3 regions of the Rhizobium sp. BK008 genome follow, and region 3 is predicted to be linked to each of the others. Evidence: predicted binding sites of a transcription regulator. Region 3 holds the regulator's gene; each other region holds the start of a gene.
The links. The regulator HrcA, encoded in region 3, represses chaperone genes, less so after heat shock. The targets are predictions, from matches to a motif close to GTTAGCACTCNCNNNNNGNGAGTGCTAAC.
Positions count from the first base shown of each region.

Region 1: a site for HrcA is predicted at 1,314-1,342, ahead of FHT69_RS23845 (co-chaperone GroES). Genes of this name have one in related genera too.
Region 2: a site for HrcA is predicted at 1,581-1,609, ahead of groES (co-chaperone GroES). Genes of this name have one in related genera too.

Region 1 is NZ_JACIFK010000006.1:354,997-358,273, forward strand. Features, by position in the region: gene FHT69_RS23830 (DUF2934 domain-containing protein) at 4-327, opposite strand; gene FHT69_RS23835 (hypothetical protein) at 382-738, opposite strand; gene FHT69_RS23840 (hypothetical protein) at 846-1,136, opposite strand; gene FHT69_RS23845 (co-chaperone GroES) at 1,494-1,808, shown strand; gene groL (chaperonin GroEL) at 1,962-3,277, shown strand, end outside.
Region 2 is NZ_JACIFK010000004.1:23,234-26,510, forward strand. Features, by position in the region: gene groL (chaperonin GroEL) at 1-1,162, opposite strand, end outside; gene groES (co-chaperone GroES) at 1,210-1,527, opposite strand; gene FHT69_RS34285 (hypothetical protein) at 2,029-2,292, shown strand; gene FHT69_RS17840 (hypothetical protein) at 2,289-2,615, shown strand; gene FHT69_RS17845 (hypothetical protein) at 2,612-2,923, shown strand; gene FHT69_RS17850 (VOC family protein) at 3,161-3,277, shown strand, end outside.
Region 3 is NZ_JACIFK010000007.1:137,852-141,128, reverse strand. Features, by position in the region: gene FHT69_RS24810 (nucleoside hydrolase) at 1-34, shown strand, start outside; gene grpE (nucleotide exchange factor GrpE) at 73-705, opposite strand; gene hrcA (heat-inducible transcriptional repressor HrcA) at 817-1,905, opposite strand; gene rph (ribonuclease PH) at 2,033-2,752, shown strand; gene FHT69_RS24790 (VOC family protein) at 2,749-3,174, shown strand; gene rdgB (RdgB/HAM1 family non-canonical purine NTP pyrophosphatase) at 3,175-3,277, shown strand, end outside.

The DNA of each region.
Region 1 (3,277 bases), on a different contig from region 3:
CGATCACGGGCCCTCGGTCTTCCCGATCTTCTGTCGGGAAGGCTTCTCGCCCGTCGTCATCTCGATGTCAGGGACGGGAACCGCCGCGGCCTGGACAGGCGTTTGTCGCCGATCGAAATCGCCGCTCTCGCCGGCGCCTTGGAGCAGTGCTGCATCATCCCTGTCGTCTTCATCGAGCAGGTTCTGCAGTGTTTCATGCTCATCCTCGCCCGCAAGTTCATCACAGGCTTGCAGCCAGTGACGCTGGTCGGCGCCGTCCGGGCGGCCTTCGGCCTCCCAGATTTCGTAGGCACGGTGACGTATCTGCTCGTGCTTGTCTATCGCCATGATCTCCTCCAAGCGCATTTAAATAAGCCGTCCGAAGAACAGGCCCAGCCACTTTCACGGCGTGTTGATGGTTAGAAGAAAATCCTCCACCCGTTTGTGCTCGTCCTTTGAAAGCGTCTCCACCCGTTCCTTCCAGAAGCGTTCGGCCTCCCGCGGATCTTCATCCCATTGACGAACGTCGGTGATATTGTCGTCGATCATCGACCGGCGGTGGCCGCCGAGGCTGAGATATTCTTTGGCAAGCTTGAGGCTTAGGGTTTCGGTGCCGCTGTGGCGATCCAATGTCGAACTGACGTTGCGCCGGGCAGTTTCCAATGCCCTTTTGCGATCGGCTTCGGTCCGTTCGGTGTCGGCGGAACGCGCGTCGTCGGTCCCGCTCTCGGGCGGCACGGTGGATTTGACGGTCATCATGGATCACCCTTCGATGTTGTGATCCAATAACCTTCGCAAGCAGTGAGAGTTCCGCGTGGGTGGCGATTGATTTGAGCGCGCGATCGAGCCGCACGCGCCGGCGGCAATCAATGAACGGCCATACTCACCATTCGATAGGGGTGCACGGCCTCGAACTGCGAAATCATCGCCGTCGCCTGCAGCAACACGAACTCGGCATTGTCGGGATCGTCACGGGCCAGTTCGTCGGCGTTGACGCGGATCGCTTCAGCCATGTTGTTGGACAGTGCCGCAAACTGCATGTTGCCTTCGACAAGAGCCTCACGCGCCGTATCCTCCAGCGTGCGAGCGATATCGACGAAGATTTCCTCACGTTCCTCAATGCTGAGGTCTCTGATTATATTGGTCTTTTCTTCCATGTCACTCACTCCAAAAGACGTGGGACGGTGATCGAGCTCGTCAAGCCTCGATCATGAGACAGTTGGGAATGTCAAATTCCGGATTCAAGCCTCGATGCGGCTTGAACGCGCCTTCGACGCAGTGTCATCCACCTCGTAGTCCGAACGCGGGAGCCGATTTTCTGTTCCCTGCAATACGTTAGCACTCGTCGGTGGAGAGTGCTAATTTTTCTCTCATTCCCTCTTGAAATTGCAGTGCCGTCGAACCAGATCAGTCGCGCAAGGCGCGCTCGCGCGGAACCTTGCACCCGCCCCGGATTGGTCATCCGGTCCGGCCCGGGGGAGCAACATCATCACTGTTTGTCGATGGAGGAAGACATGTCGTTCCGACCGCTTCATGATCGCATTCTCGTCCGCCGGGTCACGTCAGAGGAAAAGACCAAGGGCGGCATCATCATTCCCGACACTGCCAAGGAAAAGCCGCAGGAAGGTGAGGTCATCGCCGTCGGCCCTGGTGCACGCAACGATGCCGGCCAGATCCAGGCGCTCGACGTCAAGCCCGGCGATCGCATCCTGTTCGGCAAATGGTCCGGCACCGAGATCAAGATCGATGGCGAAGACCTGCTGATCATGAAGGAAAGCGACGTGATGGGCGTCATCGAAACCCAGGACGAACAGCAGCAGGCCGCCTGAGGTCCCTGCGAACATTCGTCAACGCTGGAGCGCTTCAGCTTGTCGTAGAAAAGCAGAACAGCTCCAACATTTTATTTCTGACGCAATTCCGAACGGAAAACCGCTTCGCACCTTTCCCGGAATTGCTCTGGCTGCCTATGAAGGAGTGAGGACATGGCTGCTAAAGAAGTCAAATTCAGCACCGAAGCCCGGGAGAAGATGCTGCGCGGCGTCGACATCCTGGCCAACGCCGTGAAGGTGACGCTCGGCCCGAAAGGCCGCAACGTCGTGATCGACAAGTCCTTCGGCGCGCCGCGCATCACCAAGGACGGCGTCTCCGTCGCCAAGGAAGTCGAACTCGAAGACAAGTTCGAGAATATGGGCGCCCAGATGGTCCGTGAAGTCGCCTCGAAGACCAGCGACATCGCCGGCGACGGCACCACGACCGCAACGGTGCTTGCCCAGGCGATCGTCAAAGAGGGCGCCAAGGCCGTCACGTCAGGCATGAACCCGATGGACCTGAAACGCGGCATCGATCTCGCCGTCGGCGCCATCGTTGCGGAACTGAAGGCCAACGCCCGCAAGATCTCCAACAATGCCGAAATCGCCCAGGTCGGCACGATCTCCGCCAATGGCGATGCCGAAATCGGCCGTTTTTTGGCGGAAGCCATGGAAAAGGTCGGCAATGATGGCGTCATCACCGTCGAAGAAGCCAAGACCGCCGAAACCGAACTCGAAGTCGTCGAAGGCATGCAGTTCGACCGCGGCTACCTCAGCCCCTACTTCGTGACCAATGCCGACAAGATGCGGGCCGAGTTCGAAGACCCATATATCCTCATCCACGAGAAGAAGCTGTCGAACCTGCAGTCGATGCTGCCGGTTCTCGAAGCCGTCGTCCAGTCCGGCAAGCCGCTCCTCATCATCGCTGAAGACGTCGAAGGCGAAGCTCTTGCAACCCTCGTCGTCAACAAGCTGCGTGGCGGCCTGAAGATCGCTGCCGTCAAGGCGCCTGGCTTCGGCGATCGCCGCAAGGCCATGCTCGAAGACATCGCCATCCTCACCGCCGGCACCGTCATCTCCGAAGACCTCGGCATCAAGCTCGAATCCGTCACGCTCGACATGCTCGGCCGTGCCAAGAAGGTGTCGATCGAAAAGGAGAACACCACGATCGTCGACGGCGCGGGCGCCAAGTCCGACATCGAAGGCCGTGTTGCCCAGATCAAGGCCCAGATCGAAGAAACCACCTCCGATTACGACCGCGAGAAGCTGCAGGAGCGTCTTGCCAAGCTCGCCGGCGGCGTTGCCGTCATCCGCGTCGGCGGCTCGACGGAAGTCGAAGTGAAGGAAAAGAAGGACCGCGTCGACGACGCGCTTCATGCAACCCGGGCGGCGGTCGAGGAAGGCATTCTGCCGGGCGGCGGTGTGGCGCTGCTGCGCTCCGTCAAGGCGCTCGACAACCTCAAGACCGCCAATAGCGACCAGCGTGTCGG
Region 2 (3,277 bases), on a different contig from region 3:
CCGTCTCGGTCGCACCGCCGACACGGATGACTGCGACGCCGCCGGCCAGTTTCGCCAGGCGTTCCTGCAGCTTTTCCTTGTCGTAGTCGGAGGTGGTCTCCTCGATCTGCGCCTTGATCTGCTGGATGCGCGCCTGGATGGCCGCTTTATCGCCGGAACCGTCGATGATCGTGGTGCTCTCCTTGTCGATCAGCACGCGCTTGGCGCGGCCGAGCATATCGAGCGTGACGTTTTCGAGCTTGATGCCGAGATCCTCGGAAATCATCTGGCCTGATGTCAGCACGGCAATATCTTCCAGCATGGCCTTGCGGCGGTCGCCGAAGCCCGGCGCCTTGACGGCCGCGACCTTCAGGCCGCCGCGCAGCTTGTTGACGACCAGCGTCGCCAACGCCTCGCCTTCGACATCCTCAGAGATGAGCAGAAGCGGTTTGCCGGTCTGCACGACGGCTTCCAGGATTGGCAGCATCGCCTGCAGGCTGCCGAGCTTCTTCTCGTGAAGGAGGATATAGGGGTCCTCCAGTTCCACGCGCATCTTCTCGGCATTGGTAACGAAATAGGGTGAGAGGTAGCCGCGGTCGAACTGCATGCCCTCGACGACGTCGAGTTCGGTCTCGGCGGTGCGCGCCTCCTCAACGGTGATGACGCCCTCATTGCCGACCTTGTCCATCGCCTTGGCGATCATCTCGCCGACGCTGACGTCGCCATTGGCGGCAATGGTGCCGACCTGGGCGATTTCGCCTGACGATTTGACCTTCCTCGCCCGCGCCTGGATCTCCTTGACCACCGCAACGACGCCGAGATCGATGCCGCGCCTGAGATCCATGGGATTCATGCCGGCAGCGACGAGCTTTGCGCCTTCACGAAAGATGGAGGCCGCAAGCACCGTCGCCGTCGTCGTGCCGTCGCCGGCAAGATCATTGGTCTTCGACGCCACCTCGCGCACCATTTGCGCGCCCATGTTCTCGAACTTGTCGGCGAGCTCGACTTCCTTGGCGACGGTGACGCCGTCCTTGGTGATGCGCGGTGCGCCATAGGCCTTGTCGATGACGACGTTGCGGCCCTTGGGGCCAAGCGTGACCTTGACGGCGTTGTTGAGCAATTCGACGCCGCGCAACAGGCGATCGCGCGCATCGGTGGAGAATCTGATTTCCTTGGCAGACATGATATTGGTCCAGTTCGGTCTTGAGATACGGATCGGAATGCGATCGATCAGGCGGCCTTTTGAGAGGCCACTCCGATCTTTTCGACGATGCCCATGATGTCGGTCTCCTTCATGATCAGAAGGATCTCGCCCTCGATCGTGACCTCTGCCCCCGACCATTTTCCGAACAGAATGCGATCACCGACCTTGACGTCGAGCGGGTTGAGAGTGCCGCTATTGTCGCGCAGGCCCGGGCCGACTGCGACCACGTCGCCTTCCTGCGGCTTTTCCTTGGCGGCGTCTGGAATGATGATCCCGCCCTTGGATTTGACATCGCCTTCCGCACGTCGAATGACGACGCGGTCGTGAAGTGAACGGAATTTCATAGAGGTCTTTCTGCTGCCGGCGCATATGGCGGCTGCAACACATAAATAGCACCCGTGGCACTCGATTGATAGGAGTGCCAAGAAATATTATTCACGCTGAAAAATTCAGGAAATCATTTCGGCGGGATGTTTTGTAATAATTATGAATTGAATAGAATTTCTTGAGCCATTACGCTCCATTTTATTTACGTGACCGCGGAGTTAATTTGGCGTTTTTTATAGATAAATCCGAATTTATCTTGATTTAAACGCAATCCAGGCGTAACGATAAGTCTCGTCGATTTGGCCGACTTGGCTTCGCGGTGTCAGAGACCTACGACCCGCCATACACCACCGAATTCTCGATAGCGAATAATGACGTCGTTCCGGCGTGCATTTCGCGTATTCGATCCGGAATGAGCTTGGCGCTGACCGCGGATGTACCGGCAGCGCCGAGTTCGTCCGGTTCGGATCTCAACGATACAGGAAACGCATCGGCGTATTCCTGCGGAGGCCTTAGCCGTGACAAGCCGCACCACACAAACCGTCGTCCGCTTTTCATCTCCTTTCCGCCTGCCAGGTTTCGACGGGACACAGCCAGCCGGGGAATATCGCGTCGATTATGACGAGGAATTGATCGATGGCGTTTCCAGGCTTGCCTGGCGACGCGTCGGCGCTTTCATCCACCTGCCGGCGATCGCCGCACAGAGTTCGACGCTGCAGATGATGCCGATCCATCCGTCAGATCTCGAAACCGCACTCGAACAGGATCACCAGCAATCATGACCGCTACGCGCAACCCGCAACGCAACGGACGCCCCGTCCGACGCGAGGCAGCAACACATATCTTCAAGGTGGGGCAGACCGTCCGGTTGAAGGACGGGTTCTTCATCGTTCCCTCCAAACTCCCCGATACATACCGCATTACCGCCACGCTGCCTCCGAGAGGCAATGTGCTGCAATACCGCATCCGCAGTGACGACGAACGTCACGAGCGGGTGACGACGGAAGACAGCCTGGAACCGCTAAACCTATCGCCCGGCAGCGGCGCAACACTGATCGAGACAACGTTTGGCCACGGCCCGAATGACGGAAGGTTGACATCGTGAACAGTCATGAAGACGAAGGAAGACCGAACGCCTTTGCTGTCGGCAACAACAAGGGCGGCGCGGCCGGCCACTACGCCATGGACATCGGACGCGACCGCCGGATCGAACCCGCCCGTTCGTGGACCGTCTATCACGCGAGCGTTCCGACGCACGCGGACCATGCCGTGAACGGCGCGAGCCGTTCGCAGGCCGGGAGAGACATGCTGTCCTTCAATCTTCTCAACATCGGATACCGGAAGGAATGGCTCAGGCTATCCGACGCTGCGCAGATCGCTCGTGACACCCCGCCGGCTCATCCGTGGCGTTAGGATCCGGCCCCTACTCCGCCCTTCCCCCAAATCACGTGACAGCGTCGCAGGGCTTGCGCTGAACAGCGGCAATTCGGCGCGCCGATTTCTTCGCCAAGGCGCTCGAGCGGATCGCCAGCCTTTTTGAACGACGCCCTTTCGTTGACTTCGGACCGCGGTTGAAAGATGTTGGCGTCGTGCCATCTTGAGGGATGAGCCGTCCTTCGGAGACCAAGGGAAGTCAGGGAGTTTGCGTCCATGTTCGATCACGTCTCCATCGGCGTAAAAGACATCGAAAGAGCCCGCCGTTTCTACGACGCGGCGCTGGCGCCGCTCGGATATGAGCGGCTGTCCAATTCCGACACGATGATCGGC
Region 3 (3,277 bases):
CGATCTGCTGATCGAACGTTTCGCCCGCATCTGAAGCTTTGGTTTCCCTTCCTGAGCGGAAGGGAAACGTCCTTAAGCGTCCTTCTCGTCGAAGACGGAATTGGTTTCGGCTTCGGCCGGCTTGGGGCCGCCCTTGGCGACGCCGACCATGGCCGGGCGCAGCACGCGTTCGCCGATGGTGAAGCCTGCCTGCACGACCTGGACGACCGTATTGTTCGGCACGTCGGGGTTGGGCACCTCGAACATCGCCTGATGGAAATTCGGATCGAACTTCTGGCCGACCGGCTCCAGCTTGCGAACGCCGTGGCGCTCAAGAGCCGACAGCATGGCGCGCTCGGTCATCTCGACACCTTCGATCAGGGTGCTGAGGCCGGCATCGGCCGCGGCCTTGGTCTCCGGAGAGATGGCATCAAGCGCGCGGCGCAGATTGTCCGAGACGGCGAGCATGTCGCGCGCAAAACCCGCGACGGAATAGGACTTGGCGTCCTTCACTTCGCGCTCGGTGCGCCGGCGCAGATTGTCCATCTCGGCGGCAAGGCGCAGATAGCGGTCGCGCAGCTCACCGTTTTCGGCTTTCAGAAGCTCGAGCGGGTCCGGCTGGGCAGCCTCTTCCTGCGCAATATCGTTCTCGACGTAGGCGGCAGCGTCGGCTGCGGCATCGGCCGCAGTTGCGTCAGGTCCGTTTTTCGTCGTGTCATCGGTCATGACGGTCTCCGGTTGGTGTCTTCAGATGCGCCCGATATCGAGGTTTGACCGAAAAAAATCAAGTCTGCGTGACAAAGAAGCGAAAATTCCGCACGTTCGCCAGTTGCGGCGTCAAAGCTGATTGCGCGAAAGGCGGGAGACGAGCTGGGCGGTGTAATCCACCATCGGCACGATGCGGGAATAATTGAGCCGCGTCGGGCCGATGACGCCGACGGCACCGACGATGCGATCGTCATCGTCACGATAGGGCGCGACGATCAGCGACGAGCCGGACAGCGAGAAGAGCTTGTTTTCCGAACCGATGAAGATGCGCACGCCGGAACCGGTTTCGGCGAGATTGAGAATCTCGATCAGGCTGTCCTTCTTCTCGAGATCGTCGAACAGCAAGCGCAGCCGGTCGAGATCCTCGGCGCCGGCCAGCCCCTCGAGCAAGTTGGCGCGGCCGCGGATGATCAGTTGCGCGGGCTTGCCCTCGTCCGGGCTGCCGGCCCAGACAGCGATGCCGCGCTCGACGAGATCGCGCGACAGGGCATCGAGCTCGTGGCGGACGTCATCCTTCAGCCGGCTCAACTGCTTGCGGAGTTCCGGCAGCGTCTGGCCGGACATATGGGCATTGAGAAAATTCGCCGCCTCGGTCAGTTGCGAGGAGGTGACGCCCGCCGGCAGCTCGATGATGCGGTTTTCCACCTGATCGTGATCGCCGACGAGCACGGCCAGCGCCTTGGTCGGTTCGAGCCGGATGAACTCGACATGTTTCAGCACCGGATCGCTTTTCGAGGTGATGACGAGGCCGGCGCCGCGCGAAATGCCGGACAGCATGCGGCTTGCCTCGTTCATCATCGATTCCACCGGATTGCCGCCGCTTTCGGCCCGCACCTGCCGGTCGATGTTGGCGCGCTCCTCGGCGGAGAGGTCGCCGACCTGCATGAAGGCATCGACGAAGAAACGCAGGCCGATCTGGGTCGGCAGCCGTCCGGCGCTGACATGCGGCGAATAGATCAGGCCGAGCTCTTCGAGATCGCTCATGACGTTGCGCACCGAGGCCGGCGACAGCGACATCGGCAGAAGACGGGACAGGTTGCGCGAACCGAGCGGCTCGCCACTTTCCAGATAGCCTTCGACGATGCGCCGAAAAATTTCCCTGGAGCGCTCGTCCAGTGCGGCAACAGCATCCGAAACCGACGTCGACCTGATGCCCATGAAGCTTAAGAACCCGCGCTGATGATACTTCCCGAAAAGTAAGTCAAACTCGCACCCGTGGCAAAAGGGAATTTGCAAATAGGCGCCGCCAATCGTAGAAGCGGTCAACAAACCCCAGGAGATAAGAATGCGGCCTTCAGGCAGAAAAATCGACCAGATGCGCAAGGTCTCGTTCGAGCGCAATTTTTCCAAGCATGCGGAAGGCTCCTGCCTGGTCAAGTTCGGCGATACGCATGTGCTCTGCACGGCCAGCCTTGAAGAAAAGACGCCGCCCTGGCTGCGCAATACCGGCAAGGGCTGGGTCACCGCCGAATACGGCATGCTGCCGCGGGCAACCGGCGAGCGCATGAAGCGCGAGGCCGCCGCCGGCAAGCAGGGCGGCCGCACCCAGGAAATTCAGCGGCTGATCGGCCGGTCGTTGCGCGCCGTCGTCGACCTGCAGGCGCTCGGCGAACGGCAGATCACGCTCGACTGCGACGTCATCCAGGCCGATGGGGGTACGCGGACCGCCTCGATCACCGGCGGCTGGATCGCGCTTTACGACTGCCTGAAATGGATGGAAAGCCGCAACATGATCAAGGTCGACCGGGTCCTGAAGGATCATGTCGCCGCCATCTCCTGCGGTATCTTCGCCAGCCAGCCGGTGATCGATCTCGATTACCTCGAGGATTCCTCGGCCGAGACCGATGCGAACTTCGTCATGACCGGCACCGGCGGGATCGTCGAGATCCAGGGCACGGCCGAGGGCACGCCGTTCAGCGAGGGCGAATTCACCTCGCTGATGCAGCTTGCCAGAAACGGCATCGGCGAACTGGTGGCGCTGCAGAAGCAAGCCGTCGAAGGATGAACCCCATGCTGGAAGGCATGTTGGAAACGGCGCTCTATGCGCGGGATCTCGATCAGGCCGAGGCGTTTTACGAAGACGTCCTCGGACTGGAGAAGATCGCCCGCGCCGCCAACCGGCATGTCTTCTTCCGCTGCGGGCCCGGCGTTCTGTTGATCTTCAACCCCGAGGAAACGGTGAAGCCGCCGGCGCCTGATGCCCTGCAGGTGCCGCCGCACGGCACGACCGGCCAGGGCCATGCCTGTTTCCGGGTATCCGGCCGCAATATCGACGCCATGGCCGAGAAGCTGACGGCGGCGGGCGTGGCGATCGAATCCGAGGTGCGCTGGCCGAACGGCGGCCGCTCGATCTATTTCCGCGATCCGGCCGGCAACAGCCTGGAATGCGCAGAGGCTAAAATCTGGGGCATCGAACAGGATATCTGAATGCGCAAGCTTGAAACGAAGACCATCGTCGTCGCCAGCCACAATGCCGGCAAGATCCGCGAGATCCAGGAATTGATCGGGCCGCTCGGCTTCACCGCCAAAT